3 regions of the Alteromonas sp. S167 genome follow, and region 1 is predicted to be linked to each of the others. Evidence: predicted binding sites of a transcription regulator. Region 1 holds the regulator's gene; each other region holds the start of a gene.
The links. The regulator FNR, encoded in region 1, switches genes on or off when oxygen is low (the NO sensors DNR and NnrR bind a similar motif). The targets are predictions, from matches to a motif close to TTGATCTAGATCAA.
Positions count from the first base shown of each region.

Region 2: a site for FNR is predicted at 5,051-5,064, ahead of V7R35_RS15065 (GbsR/MarR family transcriptional regulator). Genes of this name have one in related genera too.
Region 3: a site for FNR is predicted at 4,589-4,602, ahead of V7R35_RS06845 (high-potential iron-sulfur protein). Genes of this name have one in related genera too.

Region 1 is NZ_JAZETR010000011.1:5,254-16,342, forward strand. It holds gene bfr (bacterioferritin) at 1-453, shown strand, start outside; gene V7R35_RS15530 (hypothetical protein) at 537-938, opposite strand; gene ccoN (cytochrome-c oxidase, cbb3-type subunit I) at 1,245-2,678, shown strand; gene ccoO (cytochrome-c oxidase, cbb3-type subunit II) at 2,694-3,299, shown strand; gene V7R35_RS15545 (cbb3-type cytochrome oxidase subunit 3) at 3,301-3,462, shown strand; gene ccoP (cytochrome-c oxidase, cbb3-type subunit III) at 3,479-4,432, shown strand; gene V7R35_RS15555 (FixH family protein) at 4,608-5,087, shown strand; gene V7R35_RS15560 (heavy metal translocating P-type ATPase) at 5,087-7,528, shown strand; gene ccoS (cbb3-type cytochrome oxidase assembly protein CcoS) at 7,530-7,784, shown strand; gene V7R35_RS15570 (sulfite exporter TauE/SafE family protein) at 7,787-8,446, shown strand; gene fnr (fumarate/nitrate reduction transcriptional regulator Fnr) at 8,496-9,236, shown strand; gene uspE (universal stress protein UspE) at 9,374-10,297, shown strand; gene ttcA (tRNA 2-thiocytidine(32) synthetase TtcA) at 10,414-11,089, shown strand, end outside.
Region 2 is NZ_JAZETR010000010.1:57,020-68,108, reverse strand. It holds gene V7R35_RS15080 (methyl-accepting chemotaxis protein) at 1-1,460, shown strand, start outside; gene V7R35_RS15075 (cytochrome d ubiquinol oxidase subunit II) at 2,041-3,048, opposite strand; gene V7R35_RS15070 (cytochrome ubiquinol oxidase subunit I) at 3,058-4,431, opposite strand; gene V7R35_RS15065 (GbsR/MarR family transcriptional regulator) at 4,443-5,000, opposite strand; gene V7R35_RS15060 (S8 family serine peptidase) at 5,243-8,569, shown strand; gene V7R35_RS15055 (glutathione S-transferase family protein) at 8,857-9,957, shown strand; gene V7R35_RS15050 (hypothetical protein) at 10,005-10,538, shown strand.
Region 3 is NZ_JAZETR010000003.1:195,355-206,443, forward strand. It holds gene V7R35_RS06815 (hypothetical protein) at 222-677, shown strand; gene V7R35_RS06820 (TIGR03643 family protein) at 719-982, opposite strand; gene V7R35_RS06825 (exonuclease domain-containing protein) at 1,072-3,222, opposite strand; gene V7R35_RS06830 (hypothetical protein) at 3,320-3,607, opposite strand; gene V7R35_RS06835 (CPXCG motif-containing cysteine-rich protein) at 3,726-3,917, shown strand; gene V7R35_RS06840 (flavin reductase family protein) at 3,910-4,539, shown strand; gene V7R35_RS06845 (high-potential iron-sulfur protein) at 4,751-5,044, shown strand; gene V7R35_RS06850 (substrate-binding periplasmic protein) at 5,158-5,925, opposite strand; gene prmA (50S ribosomal protein L11 methyltransferase) at 6,179-7,057, shown strand; gene dusB (tRNA dihydrouridine synthase DusB) at 7,322-8,320, shown strand; gene fis (DNA-binding transcriptional regulator Fis) at 8,351-8,644, shown strand; gene purH (bifunctional phosphoribosylaminoimidazolecarboxamide formyltransferase/IMP cyclohydrolase) at 8,727-10,325, shown strand; gene V7R35_RS06875 (class I SAM-dependent methyltransferase) at 10,628-11,089, shown strand, end outside.

The sequences.
Region 1 (11,089 bases):
GCTATCATTAACGGGTTGAACGAGCTACTTTCATATGAATTAGCAGCAATGGATCAGTATTTTATCCATTCACAAATGTACCTTGATTGGGGTCTAAACAAACTTTACGAGCGCATTGATCATGAATTTGATGACGAGCGCGGTCATGCCACAAAGCTTATTGAGCGAATGCTGTTCTTAGAGGGCACGCCTGATATGACAAAGCGCACTGGCTTTAAAGTAGGAAAAGACGTGCCTGAAATGCTTGAAAGCGATTTACGCGTTGAGTATGAGGTTGATGCAAAACTTCGTGAGGTTATTGCGCTGTGCGAAACAGAGAAAGACTATGTTACTCGCGATATGCTAATTGTCTTGCTAGACGACACAGAAATGGACCACGCTCACTGGCTTGAGCAACAGTTGGGTCTGATTAAGCGCTTAGGGTTACAAAACTACCTTCAATCGCAAATGTAATAGTAATGGATGTTGAGAAAAGGACCAGCGCTTTAGCTGGTCTTTTTTTTATCTGTAATTTGTGTGCCTAACGCTATCAATGTTTATTGTTGGGTAACGAAATAAAGATAAGCAGGTGATTCCTCTGAAGCGATGTTTAGCCGTAGCTGCCAGCGCATAACAGGTTCACTGCAACTTCCCAGCATAAACCAACCTGACCATTTACCCTGCGGCCCCTGCTCGAGTAGCACTGGAATTTTTCCCATATACATATTAACACCCTCTATCCAGGCACTTTCCACTACATGATTTGGCGGAATTGAAAATGTGACAGTGACCGACTCTTCAGCAACGGGCTTTTCTGAAAAGTGAGCAATGGCTATGTCATTACCGATTAAGAATTCGCAAGTTTCATTGACAAACGTGCAGCTATTACCTATTCCATTACTTACATTTGTCTCGTCAAACGCAGTTTGCTGAAATTTATGCGCAAGAAAAACACACATTGTTACAAGCACAATTGCTAACAATGGCAGCTGAGAATGTAAAAATTTTGATCGTTTACTGTTATGGTTAATTAGCATTTCTTAAATTTTATGTATTTCTTCATTGACGGAGATCAAGCTTAAGTAGTTTATGGTATCTTTTTGTAACTAAAAACTTTATCATCCGCGTACCAACTGGCTTGGAGACAATAATTATTACTCTTTCTGAGCTCGGTGTGAAGCGTAATCTCTTGCTGATACACGTCTCGACCGCACTATTTTGGCAGTTGGATACCATAGTTCATTTGAAGTGGAAGATTCATTAAAATGAGTGAAATAAGCCAAGCACAACCTAACTACAATTATAAAGTGGTTAGGCAATTTACCATCATGACCATAGTCTGGGGTATCATTGGTATGGGCCTAGGGGTATTTATTGCTGCGCAATTATTTGCACCTATGCTTAACTTTGACACACCATGGCTAACATTTTCACGTTTGCGTCCGTTGCACACTAATGCCGTAATTTTTGCCTTCGGCGGCTGTGCGCTATTTGCAACGTCGTACTACATCGTTCAGCGTACCTGCCAGGTAAGACTGTTCAGTGACAAACTTGCCGCATTTACCTTCTGGGGCTGGCAGGCCGTTATTGTTTTAGCTGTTATCACCCTTCCAATGGGTTTAACAAGCTCTAAAGAATACGCTGAATTAGAGTGGCCAATCGATATTCTATTGGCACTGGTCTGGATCGCTTATATCATCAATTTCTTCGGAACCCTTGTTATCCGTAAGGTTTCGCACATTTATGTTGCAAACTGGTTCTTGGGCGCGTTTATGCTTACCGTTGCAGTTCTGCATATTGGTAACAGCATGGCTATTCCGGTATCTTTCACTAAGTCGTATTCATTGTATGCAGGCGCCGTAGACGCCATGATGCAGTGGTGGTATGGCCACAACGCGGTAGGTTTCTTCCTAACTGCAGGCTTCTTAGGCATGATGTACTACTTCGTACCTAAGCAAGCTGGTCGCCCGGTTTACTCTTACAGACTGTCTATTGTTCACTTCTGGGCACTTATTTCTCTGTATATTTGGGCTGGTCCTCACCACCTACACTACACTGCCCTGCCAGACTGGACTCAGTCACTTGGTATGGTGATGTCTATTATTTTATTCGTTCCATCTTGGGGCGGTATGATTAACGGTATTATGACGCTATCAGGCGCGTGGCATAAGCTTCGTACAGACCCTGTATTGCGCTTCCTTATTGTTTCATTGTCTTTCTATGGTATGTCTACCTTTGAAGGTCCAATGATGGCAATTAAAACCGTTAACGCACTATCTCACTACACAGACTGGACCATCGGTCACGTTCACTCTGGTGCACTAGGTTGGGTTGCAATGGTATCAATCGGTTCGATTTACCACCTAATCCCGATTCTGTTCGGTCAGCCGGCTATGTACAGCACTAGATTGGTTAACGTGCACTTCTGGTTTGCAACCATTGGCGTTGTGCTTTACATCGTTGCAATGTGGATGTCTGGTGTACTTCAAGGTCTAATGTGGCGCGCAGTTAACGCTGACGGAACGCTTACTTACAGCTTTGTAGAGTCACTTGAAGCGTCTAAACCGTTCTACGTAGTTCGTTTCATTGGTGGTTGTTTCGTTGTGGCTGGTATGCTTGTAATGGCATACAACACATGGAAGACCGTTCGTGCCCCTAAAGGCAGTATCGCTGCAGAACCAGCGACTCAGCCGGCGTAGTTAAGGAGCAGAATAATGAAAAATGCACACGAGTTAATTGAAAAGAATGTCGGCCTACTTACCGTTCTTATCCTAGTAGCGATAAGCTTCGGCGCAATGGTTCAAATTACGCCGTTGATGTTTCAACAGCAAACTATGGAACCTGTAACTGGCCTACGTCCATACACTGCACTTGAGCTGGAAGGTCGTGACATCTACATCCGTGAAGGTTGTGTTGGTTGTCACAGCCAAATGATCCGTCCATTCCGCGCAGAAACTGAACGTTATGGTCACTACAGCGTTGCTGGCGAATCAGTATGGGAGCACCCTTTCCTATGGGGTTCTAAGCGTACTGGTCCTGACCTAGCACGTGTTGGTGGTCGTTACAGTGACGAGTGGCACCGAGTTCACCTGCTAAATCCTCGTAACGTAGTACCTGAGTCGAACATGCCAGGTTTCCCTTGGCTTGCGGAAAACACGCTTAACGGCGAGTTAACAGGCGAAAAAATGGAAGTATTCCGTGGATTCGGCGTTCCGTACACCGACGAAGATATCGCGGGCGCGAAAGCCGCAGTACAGGGTAAAACAGAGATGCAAGCCCTTATTGCTTACCTTCAATCTCTTGGCACACATTTGAAATAATATGGACCAAGGAATAGTAGGCAGCATTTTTACTGTCATCGTCTTTGTAAGCTTCATCGGTATTGTGTGGTGGGCGTTTAGCAGCCGCAACAAAAAGAAGTTCGATGAAGCTGCAAACTTAGTGTTTGCAGACGAAGAAAAAGAAAAATCAAAAGAAGATTAGCAGGAGTCTTAAACTCATGAGTATGTTTTGGACAATTTGGATTTCAGTGATAACCCTAGGGTTAATCATTGGTTGCTACTTCCTTCTACGCTGGTGCCTTTCAAATAAGACAGGCGTAGCTGAAGGCGAGTCAATGGGACACGAGTTTGATGGTATCGAGGAACTGAATAACCAGCTTCCCCGTTGGTGGACAATTATGTTCTACATTACCATCGTTTGGGGCTTCTTATACCTAGCTCTGTACCCTGGTTTAGGTGCTTACGAAGGTTTATTAGGTTGGAGAAGTTCAAACCAAAATATTCAGTCGTTAGAAGAGTCTCTTCAAGCGCGTATTGAAGCGAAAGAGCAAGGTAAATTGGTTGAGTATGACCGCGAACTAGACTTTGCGGCAGAAAAATTCGACCCAATTTTTGAAGCTTACGCGGCAGTACCTGTAGAAGAACTAGCAAAAGACCCTGAAGCAAACAAAGTAGGACAGCGTTTGTTCCTACAAAATTGCTCTCAGTGTCACGGTTCTGATGCACGTGGTCAAAATGGCGGCTTCCCTAACCTTACCGACGACGATTGGTTGTACGGTGGTTCAGGCGCGAAAATTGTTGAAACCCTTCAGCTTGGTCGTAAAGCAGCCATGCCAGCATGGTTAGATGCGATGGGTGAAGACGGCATCGACGAAGTAGTAAACTACGTACTAAGCCTTAGCGGTCGCGATGTAGACCCTCAGCTTGCAAAAGCGGGTAAAGCGCGTTTTGCAGCTTGTGCAGCATGTCACGGTATGGACGGTAAAGGTAACCAAATGCTTGGTGCACCAAACCTAACAGACAATATCTGGCTATACGGCGGCAGCCACAGAGCGGTTACAGAAACGCTAACATACGGCAGAAACGGCGTAATGCCATCATTTAAGAAAACCTTGGGTGATGACAAAATTCACGTTGTAGCAGCCTATGTGTACAGCCTTTCAAATGATTAATGATCTAAATCATTAAAATGACGAGAAAGCCCCGTTACCACGGGGCTTTTTTTATGAGAAAATACAAGCCAGTAAGCATATTGTGCTTGGCCTACGTTAGTGTATTTATGCTAAATCTTGTGAATCAAGGTTTGCCATAAGAACGTTAATGCAGTAACTACGAGACTTCATATACATGAACAGACCTTGGTATAAAGAATTCTGGCCCTGGTTTTTAATCGCCGTTCCAGTTGCCACCCTTATAATGGGCGGCGTGCTTTTAAATTTGGCCATATCTACTGAAGACAGCCTAGTAATAGACGACTACTACAAAGAAGGTAAAGCAATTAATGCAAGTCTAGACAAGGAAGCTGTGGCTAAGCGTTTAAACATCACAACAGATTTGACAATCAAAGATGGCAGTATTGCGCTTGAGTTTCATTCTGGTATCCCGAAAGAAGGTAATGCGGTAAAGCTTAATTTCTACCATGTTACATTGGAAGAACGTGATGTAAGCGTATTGCTTTCACGCGATGCCAACGGAATTTATCGTGGGTTTGTTGAACAAAGCCTAGATGGAAAGTGGCGCGTTTCTCTAACGCCTTTTGACGAAAACTGGAAAATTCAAAACACGTTGGTGTTACCACAACCTGGTGCTATTAAGTTCAACCCATAATGTCACATAAAGATTGCTACCACTGCGGCCTGCCTGTTGCTAACAGTGACATAGGCCAATTTCAAACCGTTGTACTAGGCCAACCAAGAGACATGTGCTGTCCAGGCTGTTTAGCTGTGTCTGAGGCTATCGTAAACAACGGGCTTGAAGACTACTATCAATTCAGAACAGAGCCGGCTAAAAAGTCAGATGATGGCATTTTAACCAAACTCGATAAGCTAGCGTTATTCGACGACCCTGCTCTACAAGAAGAGTTCGTTTTTGATGAGGGTAAACACAAGCAAATTCAGCTGACACTTGAAGGAATAACCTGTGCAGCATGTGGTTGGCTTATAGAGAAGCAGCTGTCTAAAGTTGATGGCATCAAACAAGTTGCGGTAAATGTTCAAGAACGTCGAGCCTTAATAACGTGGTCTGAACTTGAAATAAAGCTTAGCCAAATTCTTACAACGTTAAAACGCATTGGCTACGAAGGAAGCCCATTTAACCCAGATGAGCATGAGGCTAGCTACAAACGAGAGCAGAAAACCTTTTTAAAGAAATTGGGTTTGGCTGGCATTATGACTATGCAGGTGATGATGCTGATGACCGGACTGTATTTTGACTGGTTTGGTGCCATTGAGCTTGAAACTAAGCAGTATTTTCATTGGGTCGCGTTAACACTTACCACGCCTGTAGTCTTGTATTCGGGCAGCACCTTTTATTTAGGAGCTGTAAAGGCGATAAGCGCTAGAACGGTGAATATGGATGTGCCGGTAACCATAGCAGTATTCGGTACCTATTTGGCAGGCATACGCTCTACCCTTTTAGAGCGCGGTGATGTGTATTTCGAAACTATCTGCATGTTTATATTTTTGTTGCTACTTAGTCGCTTTTTAGAACATAGAAGTAGACACAGAGCCGCGCAAATATCTGCAAATATGATGCAGCATGTGCCGGTATCAGCAAGTAAACTGCTTACCGATGGCACAATTACCGATGTACTAGCAAAACGCTTGGTCGTTGGCGATGTAGTGTTAGTAAAGCCGGGTGAGATCATACCCATTGACGGCCAGGTTATAGAGGGGCGCGCATCGGTTGACGAGTCTATGCTAACGGGCGAGTTCAATCCGGTATCGAAGTCACAAAACAGCGTTGTATACGGCGGTACTGTTTGCCAAGACGGTAGCCTAACAATATCAGTAACCAAAACGCTAAAGCATGCGCTGGTTAATGAAATAGTTCGCCTTCAATCAAGCGCAATGGCCAACAAACCTAAAGCCGCACAGCTTGCTGATAACTTTTCTAGGTATTTTGTTGTTGCCGTGCTTCTTATTTCTGCTTGTACCTATGGATACTGGTCATTGCAAGGCAGTACAGAAGCCTTTTGGATAACCATATCCGTGTTGGTGGCGACATGCCCTTGCGCTTTAGGCTTAGCTACGCCTTCAGCACTAACTTGTTCAATGGCCAAACTTAATCGCCAAGGTATCTTACTTAAACGTGCAGACGCGTTAGAGCAGGTAACCAGCATAACTACTATTGCCCTTGATAAGACAGGTACATTAACCAAAGGCAAGTTCACACTGGCACAAACATGGTTTGCAGAAGGTGTGGATGCACAAAATGTGTTGGCCCTTGCCCAAGCGCTAGAGACTCGCTCAGAACATCCTATTGCAAGTGCCTTTTTAAAGTCCACTTCACCTGAAACTGCTAGTGAAAAGAACGCTAAGCAAGTACCTGATGATCAAGCTGAAGCATTTACGGTTAGCCAATTTGAAGTAACACCTGGCGGCGGAATTGCTGGGGTGATTAATGAAGCAAAATGTTTAATGGGTACAGCTTTGTTTTGCAAAGTAGAGCCGCAAGACGTGAACATTGATGCGAATGTGTTTTTAACTGTAAACGGTCGACTGTTGGCTGCTTTTGTAGTGAGTGACAGCCTTCGTGAAGATACGAAAGAAACACTTAACGTGCTGTCAAAAACTCATGAGTTAGTCGTGTTAAGCGGTGATACACAGGACAATGTAAATACAGTTACGCAATCGTTACCTATAGCTAAATCACTTGGCGGGCTTACACCTGACAAAAAATACAATGCGGTAGTTGAAATGCAGCAACAGGGTAAAAAAGTGATGATGATGGGTGACGGCATTAACGACGCTCCTGTACTTGCCAGTGCAGATGTTGCTATAGCTGTTGGCAACGCTACTGATGTTGCAAAAACTGCCGCCGACGTTATTTTGCTGGGCGACCAGCTTCTGTCTGTGCCTGAGCTGATTGAAACCGCACACAAAGTGAAACAAAAGATTCGACAAAACATCGGCTGGGCTGTTGGCTACAACGTATTGGTTCTACCGTTTGCAGTTACTGGGCTTTTATCGCCTTGGATGGCCGTTGTGGGTATGTCGTTAAGCAGTATTATTGTTGTAACCAATTCAACAAGGCTTTTAGGGAAATAGAATGAGCATAATTTACGTCCTTATCCCCATTGCTATCATTATCGTTGCGTTGGCAATTGTTATTTTTTTCTGGGCTGTAAAGTCTAATCAATTTGAAGATTTAGATCGTCAAGGTTACAGTATTTTGTTTGATGACGACCTTCCACCTGAAGAGAAAAAACTCGCTGAGCAGCGAAAAGCCTTGCAGCGTCAAGAAGAAAAACAAAACATGGGTAGTGAAAACCAAGAAACAGTAAATAAAGAATCGAAGCGCTAAATATGGAAGGTATTAACTATCTATCTGCGTTTCTCATTGGTCTTGCCGGCGGTGTGCACTGCGTTGGAATGTGTGGCGGTATCGTAGCCGCACTAAGAATGGTTTCCCCAAAGGATGCTAACCCACTTCCCTATACATTTGCCTATAATTTGGGGCGCATATTTAGCTATACCGTTGCAGGTGCGCTTACCGGTGCTATTGGCCAAATGGCGTCTGAATTTATTCCTTTGGCAAATTATGTTCTTACGCTGTTAAGCGGCATTATGCTGTTGTTATTAGCGTGCTATCTAGGAAAGTGGTGGACCGTTTTAACCGCACTAGAATCGTTTGGTAAAGGTTTGTTTTCTAAGCTTCAACCTGTTTCTAAAAAGTTTCTTCCTTTTAAATCACCAATGCATGCCATTCCTTACGGTATTATTTGGGGCTGGCTACCTTGTGGCCTTGTTTACTCTACACTTACGTGGTCTTTAGCCGCAGGTAATGCAACGCAAGGTGCGGCGTTAATGCTATTTTTTGGACTGGGAACCTTACCAACATTGTTGGCCGCCAGTGCAGGCAGCCAGCTTCTTTTACGTGGCTTTCAACATACTGTTACCCGACAAGTCATTGCGGTGTTAATGGCTTTATATTCAGTGCTTTTGATTTATCGGGCAATCCTTTAAAGCTTGCGGTATTATTGGTAAATAACCATAACTATTGTGAGGTCTTGTCATGAGCGCAGGAAGCCAGTTTTCAATTCACTGTCAGAACTGTAGTTTTAGCCATTTGTGTTTACCTGTGGCACTGAATAAAACTGAAATTGAATCTTTAGATGACATTATCGAGCGTAAAAAGCCCCTTCACAAAGGTGATATATTAATTAGTACGGGCGATACATTTCGCTCTTTATTTGCTGTGCGCACGGGTTCTTTTAAGTCTTTTGTAACCAATAACGAAGGCGAGGAGCAAATTACTGGCTTCCATTTTCCAGGCGATATCATAGGCTTTGACGCGCTGCGTGAGAATAAACACCAAAGCTACACACAAGCGCTGGAAACGGCAATGGTATGTGAACTCCCCTACGAAACTCTTGATGAAATGTCGGTGCAGTTCCCGAAACTAAGACATCAAATATTGAGCTTTATGAGTGCTGAAATTAAACAAGATCACGACATGATCATGCTACTCAATAAGCGTACAGCAGAAGAGCGTTTGTTGTATTTTATCTCTCATCTATCACAACGTTTCGAAGAGCGTGGTTTCTCACATCGTGAATTCCATCTAACGATGACACGAAACGAAATTGGAAATTATTTAGGGCTTACCATAGAAACAATTAGTCGTTTACTCAGTCGTTTTCAAAAAGAAGATATTATTAAGGTAGACGGCAGACTTATTACTATCAAGAACTTTGACCGCTTAAACGAGAAACTAGAGGCTTTAAACGGCCCGAGTATTGTGTGCAACGGATAGGTGGGCACTTAAGAACTTATGTTTAAGTTCACTAGCCATCACCTTTCGAATTAGCAAAATATTGATCTAGTTCAACTTTCGTTTTCGAGTTTGTCGTTTACACTAAACATATATGGTTCGTTTTAACGGGACATCACATGATTGAGTGTAGACATATTTTAGCGATTGTTGATACTGAACGAGACAGCCAGCCTGCGTTAAGCCGGGCGTTTGAACTAGCCGCAAAAACAGGCGCTTCGGTTACTGCTATGTTAGTGGTTTACGACCTTTCTTACGACATGACCACAATGTTAAGCGGCGATGAGCGTGAGTCAATGCGCGACGCGGTTACCAATGAACAAGCAAAGTGGTTAAAGAACCACTTGAATGCTTTAGGATTCCAAGAAGCCGATATTGTGGTTGAGTGGAACAACCGCGCTTACGAATCAATTATTTCCTATACGTTAAACGACAAGGTTGATCTTGTTGTAAAAGCCACAAAGCGACATGATGACTTGGCGTCTGTACTATTTACGCCAACTGATTGGCATTTAATGCGTAAATGTCCCTGCCCTGTACTATTAGTTAAAGACCACGATTGGCCGGAAAACGGCGAGATAATCGCTGCAGTTAACGTGGGTAGCGAAGACAATGAACATGCTGCCCTAAATGATAAAATTACACTTATCGCAAACGACTACGCCACGTTACTCAAAGGCAATGTGAATCTAGTTAATAGCTATCCAACAACACCGCTTAATGTCGCCATTGAAGTGCCAGAGTTCGACCCTGAGAACTATCATAATGCGGTTAAGAATCACCACAATAATGAGATGCAGGCACACGCGCTTAAATATGGTGTTCCCGATGAAAAGTGTATCGTGAAAGAGGGCCTCCCTGAAAAAGTGATACCGCAAGTTGCCAAAGATATTGATGCAGAGCTAGTAATAATCGGTACTGTGGGGCGCGTAGGCCTATCTGCGGCACTTATTGGAAACACTGCGGAACACGTTATTGATGAACTCAACTGTGACGTTTTAGCCATAAAGCCGGATGGTTTTGTTTCGCCACTGGCTAAATAAAAAATGTAAGTAACGTTTTATTACGCTATGTGCATAAATTAACGACAGCAACCATGGTTTCAAAAACACGCTTTATTGTATAATGGCGTTTTTAGAACGAAACAAGCTAGTTAATTATGAGTTTAGGCACAACCAGTGCTAGTGCTAACGATGCGGTATCAAACGCAGCACAAAGCAAGCAAAAGTATAATTTCAACAAACTTCAGAAGCGACTTCGCCGTAACGTGGGTAAAGCCATTGGCGATTTTGGCATGATTGAAAACAACGATAAAGTAATGGTGTGTTTATCTGGCGGTAAAGACAGCTACACCATGCTTGATATTTTACTTTTCCTTAAAAAAATTGCGCCTATTCATTTTGACATCGTAGCGGTAAACCTTGACCAAAAACAGCCAGGTTTTCCAAAACACATATTGCCAGAATATCTTGATAGCGTTGGTGTAGACTACAAAATTGTAGAAGAAGACACGTACTCTATAGTTAAAGACAAAATTCCAGAGGGAAAAACAACGTGCTCTTTGTGTTCAAGGCTGCGCCGAGGCATTTTGTATCGCACCGCGAAGGAATTAGGCGCAACTAAAATTGCCCTGGGTCATCACAGAGACGACATGCTAGAAACCTTCTTTTTGAACATGTTCCATGGTGGCAAGCTAAAATCAATGCCGCCTAAACTTGTGAGTGACAATGGCGAGCACATTGTAATTCGTCCCCTTGCCTACTGCAGCGAAAAGGACATCGAGAAGTACTCTCAGGCTGTCGAGTTTCCAATTATTCCGTGTAATTTATGTGGAA
Region 2 (11,089 bases), on a different contig from region 1:
CGCTTAACGCCATCAATACTATTCAAAGTAACAGCAAAGAACTAGTGCTGAACAGTTATTCTCTTTATGGAACTACATTAAGCGTTAATGATTTTAAGGAACGTTATACTGATGTTGTTGGTGATATTGAGCACCAGTTTAGTACGCTGAATGCGCTTGGTAATTCTGTTAGTGAGGCAAAAGCGAAATTCGATGACTTGTCTGTTGCAGTAGCATCTATTCAGACAACAATGTCTGCGTCATCTATTAGCTGGGACACGGCGCGCAATAATTTAGAAAGCATTGCTATGTCGTCTGAAGCATTAACAACGGTGCTGGATGAAATTCGAAGCAACGTTGAACGTGCGGCAGGTAATAGAACCATGGCTATCGCTAATGAGCTAGATGTGAGCCAGTGGACTATTCTTATTCTCGTTGCACTGCTCGTGCTGGTGTCAGTAGTTGGGTATATCCTTGCAAAACAACAAATAGCTAACCCAATAGAGCAGGTATCAGAAACACTAAACACGCTTGCTAAATCTCGGCGCTTGGCTACCAATATGCCGCCGCAGCAGTTAAAAGAATTAGACGATATCTCAAAAAGTGTACAGGGCTTACTGAGTGTTTTCCTTAAGGGAATGCAGGATTTACAGGAAGCGGTAGTCGACCTTACTCAGTCGTCAAAAACATTGAATACAGCCACTACTAACTCATCAGAAGCAATTCACAGCTTTCATGGTGATATAAAGCAGCTAGTTTATGTGATGGATTCATTGTCTAACGACATGGAGCAAAGCCTAGCACTGTCTCAACGCGCAGCCTTAGAAGCGCAAAGCAGCGCCGAGAAGGTCGCACAGGGGCGCGACGATGTTGAGCACGCGGCACGCGCTATTTCTGAGCTAACCAGTGATATTGATAAAACAGCGTCAACACTAGACAGATTACAAAACGATGGCAAAAACGTTTCTAGTGTGGTTTCTACTATTGCCGAAATTGCCGATCAAACTAACTTACTTGCGCTTAATGCTGCTATTGAAGCAGCGCGGGCAGGGGAGTCTGGCCGTGGATTTGCGGTAGTAGCAGATGAAGTGCGCACGTTGGCGTCACGCACACATCAATCTACAGAAGAAATTAATACCATGTTAGAGGCCATCGTAAATTCTATTAGAACATCGGTGCAGAACATGACGTCTAATAAGGACAAAGCGCACACTGCTCTGGGTATGGCGAATGAATTGGTTGATACGTTAGAAGAAGGAAGGCAACGTATTTTGTCTTTAGTTGCGGTAAGTACGGAAGCGTCAGATTTGGTGTCTCATGCCAAAACCCAAGTGTCGTTAGCAAGAGAAGGGGCACTAGATTTTCAAATGTTAGGTGACAAGGTAAAAGAGGCGAACATTAATGTTGGTGTAGAAGCCGAAGGGCTATCTGAGTTAGCAAAAGAATTACAGTCGAATGTGAATACATTCAAACTAACTTAGTAAGAATAGCAGGCAAAAAAATGGGGCCGTTTTATAGGCCCCTTTCAATTAGTGATTTTGTTCTTCAATGTGCTGATCTGCAAATATCTTGGATTTCTTTTTAATTTTACATCCTAGGATACGCTGCGCATTCTTACGGCCAATATAATGGGCTACCGTATAGGGGTGTGCGCGCTTGAAGAACCGTGAAAACGAATGAAAAACATTTTCCATACTTAGGCTCCTTCTTAATAAAAATTCCCCAAATAAATATAGTAATATTACAGATTAATGTCAACTGTGATTTGGATCTTCTGTTAATTGGTAGCGTTGGCAAACAATATTAGATCACTTTTTACGCTAGCCACTAAGAGAGATGGCATAGAAGCAAATATAAATATAAAGCGGTGAAGCACAGTGCTGGTAACGTAATTATAGAATACGTGAATACAAGTGAAGTATCTAACGCACTCTGGTGATGTTTACTATTTGAGCGGCGAATAATGAGTGAATGGGCAAAAGCGGATGGAAATGGGTCGAATGTTAAGAAGGCGGGCTACCTAATGTTTGCAATAACAAAGGTAGCCCGCCATAACACGCTCTAGTAATAAGACAGCTTTTCTGATTTCCCTGAGAAGATTTTATAAACCATAACGGTGTAAGCCAGGATAACGGGAACAACAATAACAACACCCACTAAGAGAAAGCGTAACGAACTTGCATCGCTTAGTGCTTCATTAATTGTCATAGTGCCGGGAATGATAAAGGGGTAGTAGCTAATCCCGAATGCAGCAAAGCAGAGCATAAAGATTAGCAGCGCAATAAAGAACGGAAGCCATTCGCCCTTACCATTTGCATGGGGAAGCTTCTTCAGTAGAGTTGCGCACAGTATTAGCAGTCCAAAGCACATGGTTGGAATAGCAAACAATACATACCCCCAAGGTGCAGACAACCATAGGGCGCGAACGTCATCGTGAAGGGTTAGGTTAGCGATACTTACTGCAATTATCCCGCCGCCCAGTACGTATAAGCCACGCTGTGCCCAGTAATACGCTTTTTGCTGAAGTTCGCCTTCGGCTTTTAGTATTAACCAGCACGCACCGATAAACGCATACGCAGCCGTAACACCAAAAGCGGCCAGTAAGGCAAAGCCTTGAGCCCACATATCGGTACGCAGCCCTGTTACATATATACCTAGCATATAGCCCTGCGCCAGTGTAGTTAACAAAGAACCATACTTGAAAACTAAGTCCCATTTACGCTTTTTCACTTGTACCACTTTGGCGCGAAAATCGAACGCCACACCTCTTAAAATAAGGCCCAGAAGCATAAAGGTAGCAGGCAAATATAGCGTTTGAAGGAACTCACTGTGCGCCTCAGGGAATGCTATTAAAAGTAATCCAATGGCCAATACTAGCCACGTTTCGTTAGCATCCCAGTAGGGGCCAATAGAAGCAATCATGTCATCTCGAAATGTCTCGGTACGAGGCGGGATTAAAACACCTACGCCTAAATCGTAACCGTCCAAAATGGCATAAAGTAAAACCGATAACCCCAATAACCCCACATAGATATTGCCGAGCATTTCTGCTGAAACATTTTCAAACATAGTCGCTCCTTACACCGTGGCTGGGTCTGGGTTACGAGGCTGCATTTTCGCTTTAGCGACCTCTCTTTCTTCTGTGGTTATTTCTTCAATTTCCACAGCGCGTCGACACATCAGCATTAAAGTGCCTATATAGGCCACTAGTAGCACTGAATAGATAACTAGATACAGTGTAAACGACAGTGCGATATTGCTTGGCGGCAATTGCGTTACCGCATCGGCTGTGCGCAATACGCCACTTACCAAATAGGGTTGGCGTCCAATCTCTGTGACATACCACCCTGCAAGTGTGGCTACCCATCCACTAAAAGCCATTCCTACAAACGTGTGTTTTAGCCACATTGGTAACGCGCCATTGCGGAACAAATAGAAGCTGCCAATCCATGAAATGGCAAGCATAAGCATACCTACGCCAACCATTACCCTAAAGCCATAGAAGACTGGAGCAACTGGCGGGTGCTCGCCTTCAAACTCGTTCAGCCCTTTTATCTCGCCATCAAGTTTATGGGTAAGAATAAAACTAGCACCGTAGGGTACGGGAATTTCAAAGTGATTTTCTCTACTCTCTTCATCGGGAATGGCAAACAGTAACAGTGGAGCACCTTTTGTGGTTTCCCACAGTCCTTCCATAGCTGCCACTTTTTGCGGTTGATGTTTCAAGGTGTTAAGGCCATGCATGTCGCCTGCAAAAATTTGTAGCGGAATAAGGATGGCAGCGGTATAGGTTGCTGTTTTCAATGCTAATTTAGGCGCAAGTTTGTCGTCGCCTTTCAACAAGCGATAGGCTGAAAGACCTGCAATAAGGAAACTAGCTGTTAGGCCAGATGCTAGCATCATGTGAGCAAAGCGGTACGGGAAAGAAGGGTTGAAAATAATTTCTTTCCAGTTAGTTGCGTACAATACGCCGTCTACTACTTCATAACCTTGCGGCGTTTGCATCCAGCTGTTTAAAGCTAAAATCCAAAACGCAGATATTGTTGTGCCTATGGCTACAACCAGAGTTGATGTTGTATGAAGCCAGTTGGGTACGCGTCGTATTCCAAATAGCATGATCCCTAAAAAGGTGGCTTCTAGGAAAAAGGCAGTAAGCACTTCATAACCTAACAACGGCCCAGCTACATTGCCTACCTTTTCCATAAAACCGGGCCAGTTAGTTCCGAATTGGAATGACATGGTTACGCCGCTCACCACTCCAAGCGCAAAGCTTAAAGCGAAAACACGTACCCAAAAACGGTACATACGCATCCAAACAGGATGGCGCGATGTGTTAGAGCGTAGTTTGAAGTAAAACAAAAACCAGCCCATCGCCATGGTTATGGTAGGAAATAAAATATGAAAACTAATGTTTAACGCAAATTGTAATCGAGACAGCAAGAATGCATCCATAGAGGGCCCCCTTAGTTAACGCTGTTTTTCCCCGGAAGAAGCTTGTCTTTAAGTTCAAGCATACGGCCCACGCCTGAGCCCAACTTCATCAGCGTATTTAACTTTTCTGGCCCAAGGTTCTGAAGTTCTTCAGACCACACTGTAATTGATTCGAGTAAATCGTGAATTTCGTTCAATTTATGTTGTGCATTTGCTTCTTTATCAGTAGCTGGTGTGTCTAGTAACAGGTCGCGAAGCAAACTCATGGTTGGGTCTATTTCACGCTTTCTGCGTTCTTCGAATACGCGGTTGGCCAATGTCCATATATCGCCTGCTGGAATAAAGAAGTCTTTACGTTCGCCTGGCACTAAATGCTGTTTTACTAAACGCCAAGACTGAAGTTCTTTTAACCCCATGCTGGTATTGCCGCGTGAGATATTAAGCGCATCCGAAATTTCCTGGGCAGTGATAGGCTCTTCGTTTAACACTATTAATGCGAGTATTTGACCAACGGTGCGGTTAAAGCCCCAGCGACTACCCATTTCACCAAAGTGCATAACGGCCGATGTGATTAGTGGCGTCATCTTCATTTTTGTTACCTGCTGAAGTTTCAGAAATTACTGAAAGTTTATTATGGAGCTTGACATAGATCAACTATTTTTGGTGTTTATTACAGGCGTTTTATGAAGTTTGGCTGATACAGCATTTCTTTACATTTACAAGTTTTGAGCAATTACCAAAGCTCTAAACTGGCAATGATTTTAGCTTTACTGTATTTTCCTGTGGGTTTAATAGAAACCCATGCATTGGTATATATAAAAAGGACTTTGTTTTGTCGCTAGCACAACGGTTATTCTCTCTTACGTTACTCTCCTTTTCTGTTTTAATTACTGTTACCCCAACAACTCTCCACGCGACAAGTGACCCTCTGTTTTACAGGCAGTGGCAGTTCGAGGGAAACAGCGTACCATCGGATTTCTCTAATTTTAACTTAGGAGTCCTTAGAGCCGAAGCTCAACTGGGTCTTGGTGAAGAGAATGTTCTGATGCTGATCACAGATGGGATAAAAACCGATCACGAAGACCTAGAGGGGGCTTTCTGGACCAATACACAAGAAGTCCCTGGTGATGGCGTAGATAATGATGGTAATGGCTACATCGACGATATACACGGCATAAATACCGGAACGAAAAATGGAAACTTTACCGATGAAAATGGGTGGGGAACAAATGTTGCCGGTATAATAGGCGCTACCGTAGATAACGGAGTCGGTATACGTGGTATTGCGCCAAATACCAAAATTGTTGGTTGTCAAGTAAACGAAGACTTCAATGAATTGGAGTTGGCACAGCAGATAACCATTCTAAATGAATGTATCAGTTACGCTATTAGCTTGAAGAAAAACTCGGTTAACATCTTTGCGATTTCAAGCACATACTTTGAACATCCATATCACTATTTTCTTGAGGTGGAAAAAAATCTCAAGTTGTTTATGCAATTGATTGAAAAAATAGAAGAAAATGACTTTCTTTGGATCAACGGTGTACCTGAACCCATAGATAACACTGACTGGACCCTTGATTATATACCAACTTATCCACTTGGACTGAATAGCCCTAACATGGTGGCGGCAACTAGGTTAAGCCGGTCACTTGAGCTGGCTAGCAACTACGGTAAAGTTGCCGCGACTTCTGTCATTGTCGGAGATGTCATGACCACCACACCGTTTGATAAAATAGAGTCAAACGGAACATATATTTTTGATGTAACGCCTGAAGATGAACGCGTTATTAAGTCTCCATTTATTGACATTGTTGAGCATCCTGATAATCCGCAATTGTTGGCGTGGCATATACCCGCTTTTTCAAACGACGGCGGCCAGTCAGAAATTATCTTTCCACACGTCGATTTATCAACGGTGACTACATCTTCTTTGATGATTGATGTAAGTCTCAAAAGAAACAAAGCATTGAATGGTTACAACCAAGACGGTAACCCAATATATCAAAAGGGAGGGGAAGTAAGGATAGAGTTCAGGGTAGATGATTCAGAGCAATGGATATATTTTAATTCTGATTTTTTGAGTGCACGTGGGGTGTGGGATCTGTATACGGCGCAATTAGACCTAGAACGTAATTTTGATACGCCAATTTTGCCTGATTCCAAAATTCAATTTCGACTGAGTATTAGCGGGAATGAGACCTATATCGATGGGTTGAAGGTTTGGGCTATTGAAGATGGCGTGTGGAAAAACGGTTATGACTACACTTATCCACCCAATGCCGGGCAGGCAATTCTTTCCGCTTTAGCAGGTATAATCAAATCACACAATAACGATTGGCCGGCCTGGAAAATCGCCAACGCTATTACATCTGGCGGTTCATTTGATGAATATGTTTTAAGTCCTGGGCGCACGCACAACACTTCAGGTGCTGGAATTCTTAGTCTATTGAATGAGGGAGAAGGCGCGTTAGATTGTCGCAATAAATTACTACAGAGACGGTTATTACCAGCAACCAATGAAGCAGTATTCATGGTTGTTAATGAAGAATTAAGAATCAGAACAAAAAGTCTAAACTGTGAAGAGCCAGGAGATGCTTACACGCTGGTTGATGATATAGCGGGTAATACGTTTATCTCGGTTGACGACGGTAGCTTTGGTGATCGATTTGCTGGGGATGGTTTAGGAATACTCACCTATCAACCAAATAATGTTGGTAAAACAATACTTAAAAACGAGTTTGATGACAATTTACCCGTCTTTGTTTTTTATGACTACCACCCCGTGCGACAGGAAGATTCATCCTGGGTGGATACCACAGATGCAAGGCATGTAATGTGGCAAGATACGGAAAATTTAAGGCTAGGCGGGTTAGATACTGATATCAGCAAGTCTTTTTACGAGTATCCATTTGGTTACTTGGGGATAAATACGACGCGACAAATTAGCTCAGAGGTTGGGGCGAACGAAAGTCGGTTCGAGTTATCAATTAATAATTCTAATACAAGCAATATTCTCAGTACGTCTAAATTTGAACATCCAGAAACGTCAAACGCGATTTACGATTCCAACATTCTGGTTGATAAAAGACTTAATAGTTTTCGAATATATGCAGCACCTAAGAATACGTCGGACAATGTTTACACTCGTTTGCATATGAAGGGTGATGAAGGTAATCGACAATTAATCGCAGAGTATAGCGCCACGCACTACCACGAAAATCAATCATCGCCATTTCTACAGATTGTGTTTTACGAGAACAAAAGCGTTATTGAGTTTAATTATGGAGACCTTCCTAATTATCTAGAGGGGGTTGAGTATGATATCGGACTTGAAGTAGGTCGCTCATTCAGGCAGAGACGCACTGTTACGTTAAAATCGCACTCATCTTATCTGCTTGATGTCGATTTTGACTTCGATGGTATCATTGATGTAGATGATCCAGATGATGATAATGATGGCGTAGCTGATGAAGTAGATGCTTTCCCGTATGACTCTGCTGAAGATACGGATACCGACGGAGATGGCATTGGAAACAACGAAGATACCGATGATGACAATGACGGTGTGAATGATGAAGAAGATGCTTTTCCACTCAACCCGAATGAAGATACGGATACCGACGGTGATGGCGTTGGAAACAACGAAGATACCGATGATGACAATGACGGTGTGAATGATGAGGAAGATGCTTTTCCATTAAATCCGAATGAAGATACGGATACCGACGGTGATGGAGTTGGAAACAACGAAGACACTGACGACGACAACGATGGTGTGAATGATGATGAAGATGCTTTCCCATTAAATCCGAATGAAGATACGGATACCGACGGTGATGGCATTGGAAACAACGAAGATACCGATGATGACAACGACGGTGTGAATGATGATGAAGATGCTTTTCCATTAAATCCGAATGAAGATACCGACACCGACGGCGATGGCATTGGAAATAACGAAGATACTGATGATGATGGGGATGGTGTAGCAGATGGCAGTGACGCGTATCCTTTGGATCCTAGTAGAACCCAAAATCCTGCTACCAAACCAGTTTCTTCTACAGCTGAGTCAGGGGGAGGGGCATTTAGTAGTATGAGTGTTTTGTTACTAATCATAATTATCGCTGCTAGGAGAGGGCGGAGATATCATGGCTAGGTAGCCAGTAATTGGACATCTTGGTAGATAATTATTGATAGCGCCAATTGTCCAGCAAAACAGTAAACGCTATGCCTTAAATGCTGTAGAAATTACATATTTTGATGTTTCGAATTGTGTGATTTCCGCAGCATTGCCTTTTCTCTAGATGCACTGTCGAAGAAAAAGTTAACCGATTTTTTAATTAGTTTCGTATAGGTTGATATTTCTTTATAACACCATGTGAATAGTATTGTTTCGCGCTTTCTGATAACAATAAGAAACCATCTTTGTTTCAGGAGCTTGTCATGCCGAAGAGCTACACACTTTATGGAACTTCTTTTTCTTTGTACACAGGCAAAGCTCGTGCGTACTTGCGTTACAAAAACGTCCCCTATAAAGAGGTTTTTTCATCATTAAAAGTCTACAAGCGCATTATCGTACCCAATACCGGCGTGCGTTTTATTCCGGTAGTTAAAACGCCTGACGGGCAATATATTCAAGACACAGCAGAAATAATTGACGCTATCGAAACTCAGCATCCTCAACGTCCTGTTTACCCAACCACACCAAAGCAGCGCATAGTGTCTCAACTATTTGAGTTTTATGGCGACGAATGGCTTCTCTTGCCCGCCATGCACTACCGATGGAATAAAGATAACGACGATTATATTTATGGTCATTTTGGCTCTGTAGTGTTACCTGGTTGGCCAGCGTTTATCCGAAGATTTTTGGGTAAGAAAGTGGGGAGCAAGTTTAAAGGGTTTGTGCCCCTTCTTGGTATTACCGAGAAAACAATACCGGCGTTGGAGCAATGGTACGAGAGCGAATTACTCCCGTTGCTGGATACTCACTTTGCTAAGCACGACTATTTACTTGGTAGCGCTGCCAGTGTGGGTGACTTTGGGCTTATGGGGCCTTTGTACGCGCACTTGTATTTAGATCCATATCCCAGTCAGTTCATAAAAGCGAAAGCGCCTAACGTTGAAGCTTGGATTAATCGTATGAATGTTACGCCCATCGAGGTAGGCGACTGGCTAGCTGATGACGCCATTCCAGATACGCTTTTGCCTATTCTGCAGTTGGTTTTCAGGGATCACTGGCCCGTTGTGCAAGATACACTTTCTGCGTTTTCAGTATGGTCAAAACAAAACGCTGATATAGCTATTCCACGGATGATTGGTCAGCATCCTTTCTGTATTAATGGAGCTGAAGGTAGTAGATCGTTAACGACGTTTTCTGTATGGAAGTACCAGCGAATTCTTGATACTTTCAATGGGCTAAATGAGGAGAAGAAGGAGCAGGTAAATGCGTTTTTGAATGCCTGTGGTACTGATAAACCGTTTAACAACCCACCTTTTCAAAGAGTTAAACGGGAAAGTAATAAGCTTGTTATAGATAAGAAATAAGGGGCAAGCCAACTTAATTAGATAATATAAAAAGGATTTTGAACAACATGAAAGCACTTAAAATTTTAGCAGTTACCTTCATTGTTTTAGTGGTCATTGCTGTATTTTCCTATGAAAGAATAATAGCGAGTGTTTTATTGCCGCAATATATTGAATGGGCACATGAAACAGAGCTAAAGGGCCAAGAAATAGGCACGCCATTAAATGAAAAAGAGTTACTACTAGCCGCTGAAATTGGCATCAAGCACCCTGAAAAAGTACGTATTGTGTATATTGATGAAGTGCCTTACCCATACGAAAATTATGCATTAAAAGTTTTCGGTGAAGCCGTTGGCCTTGTGGGTGAGGGTATCATTAATAATGCTCAAGTATTTGGATACTCAATTTACTCCCGTAAAGATTTTGAACTCAACAGGCCTAAATTGGCGCATGAATTAGTACACGTATTGCAAATTGAGAGGGCGAGTTTAGATAGCGTGGTGACTCAGCACTTCTTCGACATGGCTGAATATGGTTACGATGACGCGCCGCTAGAAGTGGAAGCTTTTAAAGCGAACAAAACATACAGTGCCGATTGGTAGTGAGAACACGGCTCCATAATTGCTCCATATTGTGTGCGTATAACTACGGTTATTGTCGCAGCTATAACTCTTCTTGTTCGTCGCCATTAAGCTTTTGATGGTACGAAGCTATTCGATTCATTAACTATTTCCTACAGAATGTTCCTTTCAGATGCAGTCACTAACATGCTAAACAGCATGGACGACAGTGCAAGTTTCTCAATCTGGAACACGTTATCTAATAGCAGTACTTTTGTTAACCCTAATGCTACTGAAGTGTCGGAGCCAATTAATCTGTTTATTTTAATTCTCAGTGCGTTAGGGCTTGTGGGATCTCGTCGAGTAAAATCATAAAGCCCGCTTGTTACAAGCAGAAGCTACGCTAGAGGAAGGTCGGGTGCTGCTTTTTGCTTTTTCAAAGCTACATGCACCAACATAATTTCAAACCGTAGCCAAGTGTCTGTAATATTTATAATTGTTATGAAAAGTGCAAACTGAATTTTAGACTAAAGTATTAAAGCTTAAAATTCTCTATAGCGTAATCATATTCTAAATAAATACGACATTTACCA
Region 3 (11,089 bases), on a different contig from region 1:
GGCCCATCAAAAGATGGGCCAAACAGCAAGAACGCGTACACACTTTAACAGTGCATAGTGAAATACGCTTCACACCTTTGCAGAGTTCATAAGATTCTTATTACGTATTTTTAATCTCATCGGCTTTCTTAAAAACACCTCGTTTTTTATACTTTCGTATGAGTTGAAGTCGAAGTTCGTTTCGACACGTACAAATGCAATGTGAAGTGAGAGGTGCAATTGTGATCAGCCGATACGCTCAGTTAAAAGAAAAACTCCCCATATCCCGACTTTCAGACGATGTGCTGCTTGCTTTTCGCGTATTATTCGACGATCCGCTAGACATTGTTGATTTAGCACAAGACATTGCAGACCTAACACTTTATCCAGAACGGCTAACAAACAGCTACAGAAAAGAGTGGGAAGCATACGTGGTGAAGTCGCTGGCACTAGAGATAAAGAAGCGTCCCGAATTGTCGCCATCAGAGTTTATTGAAGACCTAATGCAACGGGTAGAGAATCTGCAGAAAGAAAGCGATACTTACAATAATCTTTGGCGACAGGTACATCACGCTAGATCAATTGCGCAGTCGTCCAACACTATCATTTTTCCAAGTCCGCTACGTCAGCAGCTTATGGCGTTTTTGTTGCCAATAACAACCGTCACACCCACCGACAGCGGCGAACCCGAAGAGTAAGAAAATAACTTTTTAGGAAAAGCTTACTATTTTGAGAAAACTTACTTGTTGGCGCCCTTCGGCTTGTACTGAGACGGACAATATCCTCGGTCCACGCCCTCTGGGCGCAAACTAGCATGTTTGGTCTTTCTTCCAGTTACCCGAGCGCGCCAGTTTTTAAACGTTTTTTGCTTAAGGTTTTTACGCATAAGCTTAATAACGTCTTTCTCAGGTAAACCGTATAGGCGTTCAATTGCCTCGAAAGGGGTTCTGTCTTCCCACGCCATTTCAATCACGCGAGATTCTTGTTCTTCAGTTAAACTCATTATTAAAACTCAATACCACACAAAACACCCAATATTACGCACAACGCGCGTTTTCGTTCACTTTTAGGTGATGAACGTTGAGGTAGTTCTCAGGCGCTATTTATCTTGCTGACTACAGCTTCATCGTCTTTTTCAAAGGCAAGTTTCAATAGCTCTGCCGCCGCTTTTGCATCGCTTAACGCTCGGTGGTGACGTTCCATCGTGATCTCAAAGTGTCTAGTAAGGTTAGCAAGAGAATAGGACGGCAGCCCTGGATAAGTGCGGCGCATTTCGCGCACCGTGCACATTTTCGGTCTTCTATACACCTGCTCTAGTCGTGCAAATTCTTGCTTAATAAAGCCGTAATCAAAATTAACGTTGTGGGCTACAAAAACCGCATCTTCTGTAAACGTGGCTATATCGTCGGCAACTTGTTCGAAAACAGGTGCATCGGCCACCATTTCGTCTGAAATACCAGTGAGCCTAGTTATGTTGGAAGGAATTCGACGTTGTGGGTTTATTAACGTTTGATAGCGTGCCACTTCTTCGCCCGCTATTAATTTAACCATGCCAATTTCCGTTATGCGGTTGTAGCTGTTGTTGCCCCCTGTGGTTTCAATATCTACCACAACGTAGGGCTGAGCAGGGTCGCGTACCCATTCCACCGTCGTTACCGCCACGTCAAAACCGGCTTGCTGCAGACGCTGTATAGACACCAACTGGTTTCGTCTTAGTTGATCGCCCGGAGCTTTAATTTCTTCAAACCGCAGCGTGCCATCAAACACCATTATGTCTGGAAAGCCATCGCGCAACGATTCAAAATCGCGACACATCATGCGTAACAGCGCGTATATGGCGTCAAGCGATGCATGCTCAATTAACGCTTCAATAGGCGTAAGTAAATGGCTAGACCACATAAATAAGCTGTTCACTTTGCCATAGTGCATCGTAGCCATTTTGTGTACGTGAAAGCGTAACTTCTCTTTGCTATCGAGTTGCGTTAACAGTGCTTCAATGCTGCTCTCAAACTTGGCATAAAAGTTATTTTGCTTTAGCGAAAGCGGCCTTCTGTCGAACTCGGTTACCAGTGTATCTTCTTCGTAAAGCAGCTTCCAAAATGTTAGCCCAAACAAGCTACGCCACAGTCTATTTTCAGTACGCCAGCCAGTAATGCCTTCACGGGCATAATGGGCAAGTACACCTCTTTCCACCTGCTGATTTTGGCTCACATCAATAGCAAGTGTGCGGCTTGCATTGCGCAGCATATCAGTAACCGTGCTGGTACGTTTCTTGTGGTATTTACGCGCATAAAAGTCTTCGGCAAAAGCAAGAAGCGTATCAGACTGAGGGTTGTCAATAATTTGCTCAAGTGCGGCTTTGACCTCTTCCACCTGACCATCTTTATAGCTTTCTCTTAACCATTTTTCTTTGGCTTTGTCGCTCTCGGCAAGCGACATGATCCGAAGCCCATTTACCCTATCTATGTCCATCAGCTTAAGGCTTAGCGCATAGAGAAACTGATCTTTAAAAAAACAGGCCGACACACCGTCAGTGGCAGGGAAGTCATCGCGTGACAAAGACAGTATTTTGTCATCGTCATAATAGGGGAGCTGAGTGTGATGCTTCGCGTAATACCATGCTGCTTGTGCATCATTGTTGTGATCGAAGCGCGCTGTGTCTGACACCGAGTCTGCACGTGTGCGCATAACGCCTAAGTCTCGCATTGAAAATTGATTTAGGCGACTCTTTGTATTGCCAAAATACAAAAACAAAAGATACCGCAATGCATCATCAAACAAACAAACCAAGTACTGATCTAGTGCGAATCGTGCTGGCCATCCCTTTTGCTTTATCTCAGCATCTAATAAGGCAACCAGTTTTGGCTTGGTCAGCGCATTCAAACCTTGCGTACTGCCATATTCGCCAAGTAACTCAACTATTGCGTCTTTTGTTAATACACCAGCAATGTCGCTGGTTGATGCGTGAGACAAATCGCCAAACCAACCCTCTTCAACAAGTTCGTCTATTTGTGCTTGCGGGCTGTTTATTTCTGCATAGTTGAATTGAGAGCGATCTATTACGGCATATTTTCTGTTAGCGGCTCGTACCACAATACATTGCTTGTCGTCGCTTAACGCCTTAAAACGCGATACAAATTGTTGCGCGCTGTCACTAAGCAATACTTGATTAGCTCCTTCAAAGAAGCTCAAAAACTCAAAGAAATGCGTTAGGTAATAACGCGGCGGTAAGTCTTTACGCATAGCACATTCTTATAAACGAATAACGCAAATAGTGTATATTTATACATATATCACAATCAAGCATTCATGAAGAGACAAGCCTTCTTAAAAGTGGTATTTACACCTTAACTCGCTGTTTTGAAACCCAATTAAAAAATGTAGAAAGTTGTTCATCGGCTTGAAGTAAACACAGTGAATGCAGTTGCTTGGCAAGGGTCATTTCATCGTAAAAGCGATGTATTCCACTGTGGCACTGCCGACAAATGTTTACGCCTGCCTGAAGCTGCTCTTTGGTGTAGTGTTTTTTGAAATACGTGCGACGATGCATTTTCTTAGGAATAAGATGATGAAAGGTTAGCCTTGTATGCCGACTACAGCACGGGCACGTGCCTACTTTATTGGCCACACTCGCCTCTTCTAATACCGTTACTCTTACAAGTAAATACCTTTTATTGCCATAAGATGATCACGGGGAAATGTCAGTTCGTAATAAGCCCATAGAATTGAACAATTATGGTGAAGATATGAGTTTAACGCGTGCTATGGGCTTTTCTTGCCCCTATTGTATGGCACCCAATGATGTTGAAATTGATGAAATGTATGATGTTGGCCAAACACAAGTGCTTGATTGTCAGGTATGCTGCCAGCCCATAGAATTAAGTGTGTATCAACACGGCGATGATATTTCGATACAGGCGGAGCGAGAAAATGACTAGGGTACTGTCGAGAAGCGATATAGATAACTTAGCACAGCGTTACCGCGCCAATTTAATTAATAGCTTATCGGGGTTTAAACCAGCAGTGTTATTGGGCACTACTGACGGTACTACACATAACCTCGCAGTTATTAGTTCAGTTGTTCACATTGGGGCGAACCCACCTTTGCTTGGCATGATTATGCGTCCTCACACTGTGCAGCGAGACTCGCTGGGAAATATCAAAAAGCAGGGCTTCTACACGTTAAATCATGTGCACACTAGTTGGGTGGATAAAGCACATCAAACCTCTGCGAGATACGAAGTAGATGAGAGCGAGTTCGACGCTGTAGGGCTTACCGTACAAATGAGTGAACATTTTCCCGCACCTTATGTTAAAGAAAGCAGCATAAAGATGGGGCTGAAAGTTGCTCAGCATTTCACGTTATTAAACGACACTGAAATGGTAATTGGCGAAATTCATGAATTACATTTACCTAATGACATAATTGCTGAAGACGGATACGCAGATATTGAAGGTGCCGGCAGCGCATGTATTTCGGGGTTAGATAGCTACCATAGTACATCGCGACTAGCGCAGTACACGTATGCGAAACCCAACGTTGAACTTAAACAAAAATGAACTAGCCTTAGCAAGAAGGGTCGAATTTACCCAAGAGGGTGAAGTTTATTTAATGCAGATCAAATGATTTACAGACTTTTTATTCGATCTTTCTGCGAAAACAGATAGTATTTATGTATGTACAAAAAACCTGCCTCTTTGGGCAGGTTTTTGCGTTTAAGGCGCTGAATAAAAAAGAATCATTATCGTTTCTGTCTCTAAGGAGAATAATATGAAATCTGTAAACCGCCGCGACTTTTTGAAGCTGTCTGGCTCTACGTTAATTGGCCTTACTTTGGGTGGCGTTGCACTGCGAGCTCAAGCGCAAGAACAACTTAGCGCAGACGATGCAACCGCAAAGGCGCTTAATTATAAGCCAGAGTCAACGGTAGATGGCGCGAAGTGTTCTAACTGCATGTATGTGCAAGGTTCAGATGGTGAGCAGTACCGCCCTTGTAACATTTTCCCTGGAAAACTCGTTAATGCAAATGGCTGGTGTAGTGCTTGGGTGAAAAAGCCAGGCTAGGACGCAAATTAGCTAGCTAACCGAAAATGTCTAAGTTTTTCAAAAGCCTCGTTTAAGTGGGGCTTTTTTGTATCTGTACATTTCTTTATATCTGCGGCCCCGTATTAAAAGTACTAGCTTTCATTTATGTGTGACTGCTGCTCTACCAGTTTATCGAACAAATTCTCTAGCCTAAACCGTGCGAGTAAAGCTTGATAACGACCGTCTTCAAAAAATTTCTTCAGTGTTACATTAAACTGCGCGCGCAACTCTGGGTTGGGAATACCTGCACAGTATGCTGAAACCGGAAAAAGCTCGTGAATAGTGACTGCATCATCAGCATAGGCGTCATTTTGCGCTTTAAAGTAGCTAAATATGTTTCTATCCATAATCACCGCATCTACGCTTCCCAACATTAACATGTTCACTTGCCTGTCTTGCCTTGCCATTTCGAGATAATTCGGTTGTGACGCAAGGGTATTGCCATATTCCTTACCAAGCACATTTTTAGCAGTTTGAAAGGCAATGATGCTTTTTCCTCTTAAGCTGGCTAAGTCGCTAACAGCGATATTTCTATCTTCACGGGTAACAACAACATTTTGATACACCACATAGGGGTCGCTAAGAATATCAGCCGACACCTTGTGCGCTTTATTTAGGGTTAAAGCAATATCAACAGCGTTGTCTTTAAGTAAGCGAGCGGTGCGCCCGAAAGGGACATAAATGGGAGACAGTTCGTGCCCTAACTCTTTCAAAATGGCACGAGTCAGCTCTAATTCAAAACCAGAATGATCGGCTGACATAACATAAGGCGGTTTGTCCCATCCAACCACCACATCTAATTGTTCAGATGAAGCGATGAATGAGTACAGTAAGACTGTAAATAAAGCGGCTATGCGCATAAGTGTAATGTGCCTTCTTCGTAAGCAGCGTTTTATAGTATGACTATAATGCTTTTTATTTAATTAACCAGCATACAAAAGGCTAGTTTGCTAACCCTTTGCGATAAGGCCACTCACTCATAGATGATTGCCAATTTGCGCATAGATATTTGTCAGTATCAGGCAATAGCTGAACTGTTTAATTTGCATTGCTGCATTTTGTTTAAATGCCACCAGTTGTACAATAGAGAAAATACCTTAGTAATAGAACATTATGGCTTGGCTACAATTACGAATTAACACAACGTCTGAAACTGCTGAAGCAATTGGCGACATGATGACTGCGAATGGGTCACAAGCAGTAACTTATGTTGACGCAAAAGATACCCCCATGTACGAGCCAAAGCCCGGCGAAGTATTGTTATGGCCAGATACGCAGGTAGTGGGTTTGTTTGAAGCCGATGCTGACATGAAAGGCATTCTTGCGCGTTTGGGTAAAGCCAAGGTATTAGGCAAAGATTTTAAATACAAGCTAGAGCCACTAGAAGACAAAGACTGGGAACGCGAATGGATGGATAACTTTCATCCAATGCAGTTCGGTGAGCGTCTTTGGATATGCCCAAGCTGGCGGGACGTTCCAGACCCTACTGCAGTAAACGTGATGCTAGACCCAGGGCTTGCTTTTGGCACTGGAACACACCCCACCACAGCACTTTGTCTTCGCTGGCTTGATGGCATTGATATGACGGGTAAAACCGTTGTGGATTTCGGCTGTGGCTCGGGCATTCTTGCACTTGCAGCCCTGAAACTTGGAGCGAAACGCGTTATTGGTATCGATATCGACCCACAAGCGCTTCAGGCCACCGAAGAAAACGCACGCCGAAACGGTGTAGAAGACCGTTTAGACGTATACCTACCAGAAAACCAACCATCCCTAGAAGCCGACGTTGTGATGGCCAATATTCTATCGGGCCCACTTTTAGAACTGCAAAGTATTATTACTGGATACTGTAAAAAAGACGGTCTTCTTGTGCTGTCGGGTATTTTAGCCGAACAAGTAAACAGTATTGAAAGCGCCTATAAACAAGATATTGACCTTGAGCCAAGTGCCATTGATGGAGAATGGGCACGGGTGTCGGGAAAAAAGCACTAACAAATTGTTAATATTTTTCACATTACAGCCCTTTTAATTCGGGGGCTGTAAGACTTTCGATTAAATTTCACACAAGAAAACAGCCTTAGCTCTTTAATGTGACAGTTTTTTTTCACTGTCAAGAGCACTTAGTGAAATTTTGTGTGATTTTTAGCCTTTTCAAGCATTGCGAAAACGCGTACACTTAGCGCCCCGTTTTAGCCGGGTGTATATTTTCTGTGCAGTTTTAGATAAAGAGCTATACGACAAACCATGCAAAACTCAATACAAATTGGACCATATGCGTTAGAGAACAATTTGATGTTGGCTCCCATGGCTGGCGTAACAGACAGGCCTTTTCGCCAACTTTGTAAGCGCTTAGGTGCAGGGCTTGTGGTATCAGAAATGCTTTCAAGTAATCCGAAAGTGTGGAACACCGCGAAGTCTCAAGCTCGAATGAATCATGAAGGCGAAGAAGGTATTCGCTCTGTACAAATTGCTGGGGCCGATCCTGAGCTTATGGCTCAAGCGGCGCAGTTCAATGTTGAGAATGGTGCGCAAATCATCGATATCAACATGGGTTGCCCTGCTAAGAAGGTTAATAAGAAGCTTGCAGGTTCTGCATTGCTTCAATACCCAGACACAGTGGAAGCGATAATCAAAGCCGTTGTAAATGCGGTTGATGTTCCTGTAACACTGAAAATTCGTACCGGCTGGAACCCAGAAAACCGCAATGGGATTGAAATTGCCCGCATTGCAGAGCAAAACGGCATACAGTCGCTTGCTGTTCACGGTAGAACGCGAGCATGTATGTATAAAGGAGAAGCGGAGTACGACACCATTCGCAAGATAAAGGCAGCAATATCAATTCCTGTCATTGCAAATGGCGATATTACTTCTCCTGAAAAAGCACAAAAGGTATTAGATTACACCGGAGCAAATGGTGTGATGATAGGCCGCGGCGCGCAGGGTAGACCTTGGATTTTTAACCAAATTCAACACTATCTTGAAACGGGCGAGAACCTAGCACCACCTCCGTTGTCAGAGCAGTATGAAATTTTGTATGAGCATGTAACAAATGTGCAGAATTTTTACGGTGACATCTCTGGTGTAAGAATAGCCCGTAAGCACGTGGGCTGGTACCTTTCGGAACATGATACGGACCGTCAGTTTCGTAAAACGTTTAACGCTATCGATGATGCAAATGAGCAACTCGAAGCACTTAATGCATATTTTCAAGCGCTGCAAACACGAGAAACCCGACAGATTTCTCCTGCAGCATAGTGATGACTAACTTAAGAGCAACACAGTATTATGTTCGATCAAAACGTGACTTCACCTTTTACTACTACAGTAACTACGCCTTCACAAACGCAAGCGCAAAAGCCACTGCGTGATTCTGTAAAGCAAGCGGTTAACAAGTACCTAAAGCAACTGGACAACGCTAACATCGATAACCTTTACGAAATGGTATTGGCAGAAGTTGAAGCGCCGCTGCTAGAAGAAGTCATGACTTACACACGCGGCAACCAAACCCGCGCGGCCATCATGATGGGCATCAACCGTGGCACACTTCGCAAGAAGCTAAAGCAATACGGCATGAACTAAGATTCCAAGGGCTTTGCCCTCCAAAGAGCACCACACGGTGCTCTTTTTGTTTCAACACTACAACATTAGAAACTTAAAATTTATGCAAACTCCAAAACCTATAAAACGTGCTCTCCTTAGTGTCTCTGACAAAACTGGTATCCTCGATTTCGCGACAGCGCTGCATAACGCTGGCGTAGAGCTTCTGTCGACGGGCGGTACTGCGAAATTACTGGCTGATGCTGGCTTACCTGTTAAAGAAGTCTCTGATCACACAGGTCACCCAGAAATTATGGCTGGACGTGTAAAAACACTTCACCCGAAAATTCACGGTGGCATTCTTGCTCGTCGCGGCGTTGATGAAGCAGTAATGGAAGAAAACAACATCGCACCAATCGACTTGGTGGTGGTAAATCTTTATCCATTTGCCGCCACAGTAGCCAACGAAGACTGCACGCTAGAAGACGCTATTGAAAATATCGATATCGGTGGACCAACAATGGTGCGTGCAGCAGCGAAAAACCATAAAGACGTTACCATTGTGGTAAATGCGTCTGACTACTCTCGCGTGCTTGCAGAAATGAACGACAACAACGGCTCTTTGTCTTACAGCACACGCTTTGATTTAGCCATCAAAGCATTTGAACACACTGCTGAATACGACGGCATGATTGCAAACTACTTTGGTGCGCGTTTAGACAGCACGGGCTGCGAAGCTGATGCAGATCACGTACACAGTGAATTTCCGCGTACGTACAACATGCAGCTTACCAAGAAGCAAGACCTTCGCTACGGTGAGAATAGCCACCAAGAAGCAGCGTTTTATGTTGAAAACAACATTCAAGAAGCGTCTGTTGCCACAGCAACACAGCTTCAGGGTAAAGAACTATCTTTTAACAACATTGCCGACACCGATGCCGCGCTTGAATGCGTTAAAGAGTTCGAACAGCCAGCATGCGTTATCGTAAAGCACGCTAACCCTTGTGGTGTTGCTATTGGCGACGACATTCTAAGTGCCTACGACCGCGCTTTTAAAACCGACCCAACATCAGCATTTGGTGGCATTATTGCGTTTAACCGCGAACTAGACGCGAAAACTGCACAAGCTATTGTTGACCGTCAATTCGTTGAAGTGATTATTGCTCCTACGGTTAGCGATGAAGCGAAAGAAGTGGTTAGCGCGAAGAAAAACGTGCGTCTTCTTGCCTGTGGCGACTGGGCAGGTCAACTTACTGAAGGCTATGACTTCAAACGCGTAAACGGCGGGCTACTAGTGCAAGAGCGCGACTTCGGCATGGTTGAAATGGAAGACCTAGAAGTTGTGACTAAGCGCAAGCCAAGCGAAGACGAACTGCGTGACCTTATGTTCTGCTGGAAAGTAGCAAAATATGTGAAGTCTAATGCCATTGTTTACTGCAAAGATGGCATGACGGTAGGGGTTGGCGCTGGCCAAATGAGCCGCGTTTACTCTGCGAAAATTGCGGGCATTAAAGCAGCTGATGAAAACTTAGAAGTAGCAGGCTCTGTAATGGCGTCTGACGCATTCTTCCCATTCCGCGACGGTATCGACGCTGCGGCTGAAGCCGGTATTAAAGCGGTAATTCAGCCTGGTGGCTCAATGCGCGATCAAGAAGTCATTGATGCCGCTGATGAACACGGTATTGCTATGGTGTTCACAGGCATGCGCCACTTCCGTCACTAATTGTACGTTATCGCTTTGCGTGCGAAAGCACGCAAATGAAACACCTCTGCGGCGCCAATGCCATAGAGGTGTTTTATTGAAAGTGTTTTATCGAAGGCGCTTGTTACAATATCCCTGTTCAAAGGGCTATATACATAAGCGTCCTTAAAACGCCTCAAACCTAAAGCGATAAAGATACGATTTATTCTGTTGGGGTGTAGAGTGACTGTCATGGTTAACTGGTAGGCTTGATCTGTCCTACAGTAAATTGTAGTAATACTGTTATCACAATTGACAACACCTACGACAGAAAGGAAATAAAAATGAAGAAGTTAGCCCAATTCGTGTTAGCCGCTACACTTGGTATGTCATCAGGCTTTGCCACTGCCGATGCTATTTCAGACGCCGCCATGAGCGACCTGCGTACATCTAAAGCAAAAGCCCGTGACGAATACCGCAACCCTCAACAAACGCTGCGCTTCTTTGGCCTTCAGCCAGATATGACGGTAGTTGAAGTGTCTCCAGGTGGTGGTTGGTATACCGACATTCTTTACCCTGTAGTAAAAGAAAGCGGTAAATATGTTGCGGCACACTTCTATGTAGATGAAAACTCTAACGAGTACTATAAAAAAGCGCTAGCGGCCTTTAAAAAGAAAACCGAAGCAGGTGAAAAATACCAAGGCGCTACCGTTACTGCTTTTCACCCAACCAAGGCATTAGATATCATTGACGCTGGCACGGCTGATATGGTGCTTACTTTCCGAAACGTACACAACTGGTACATG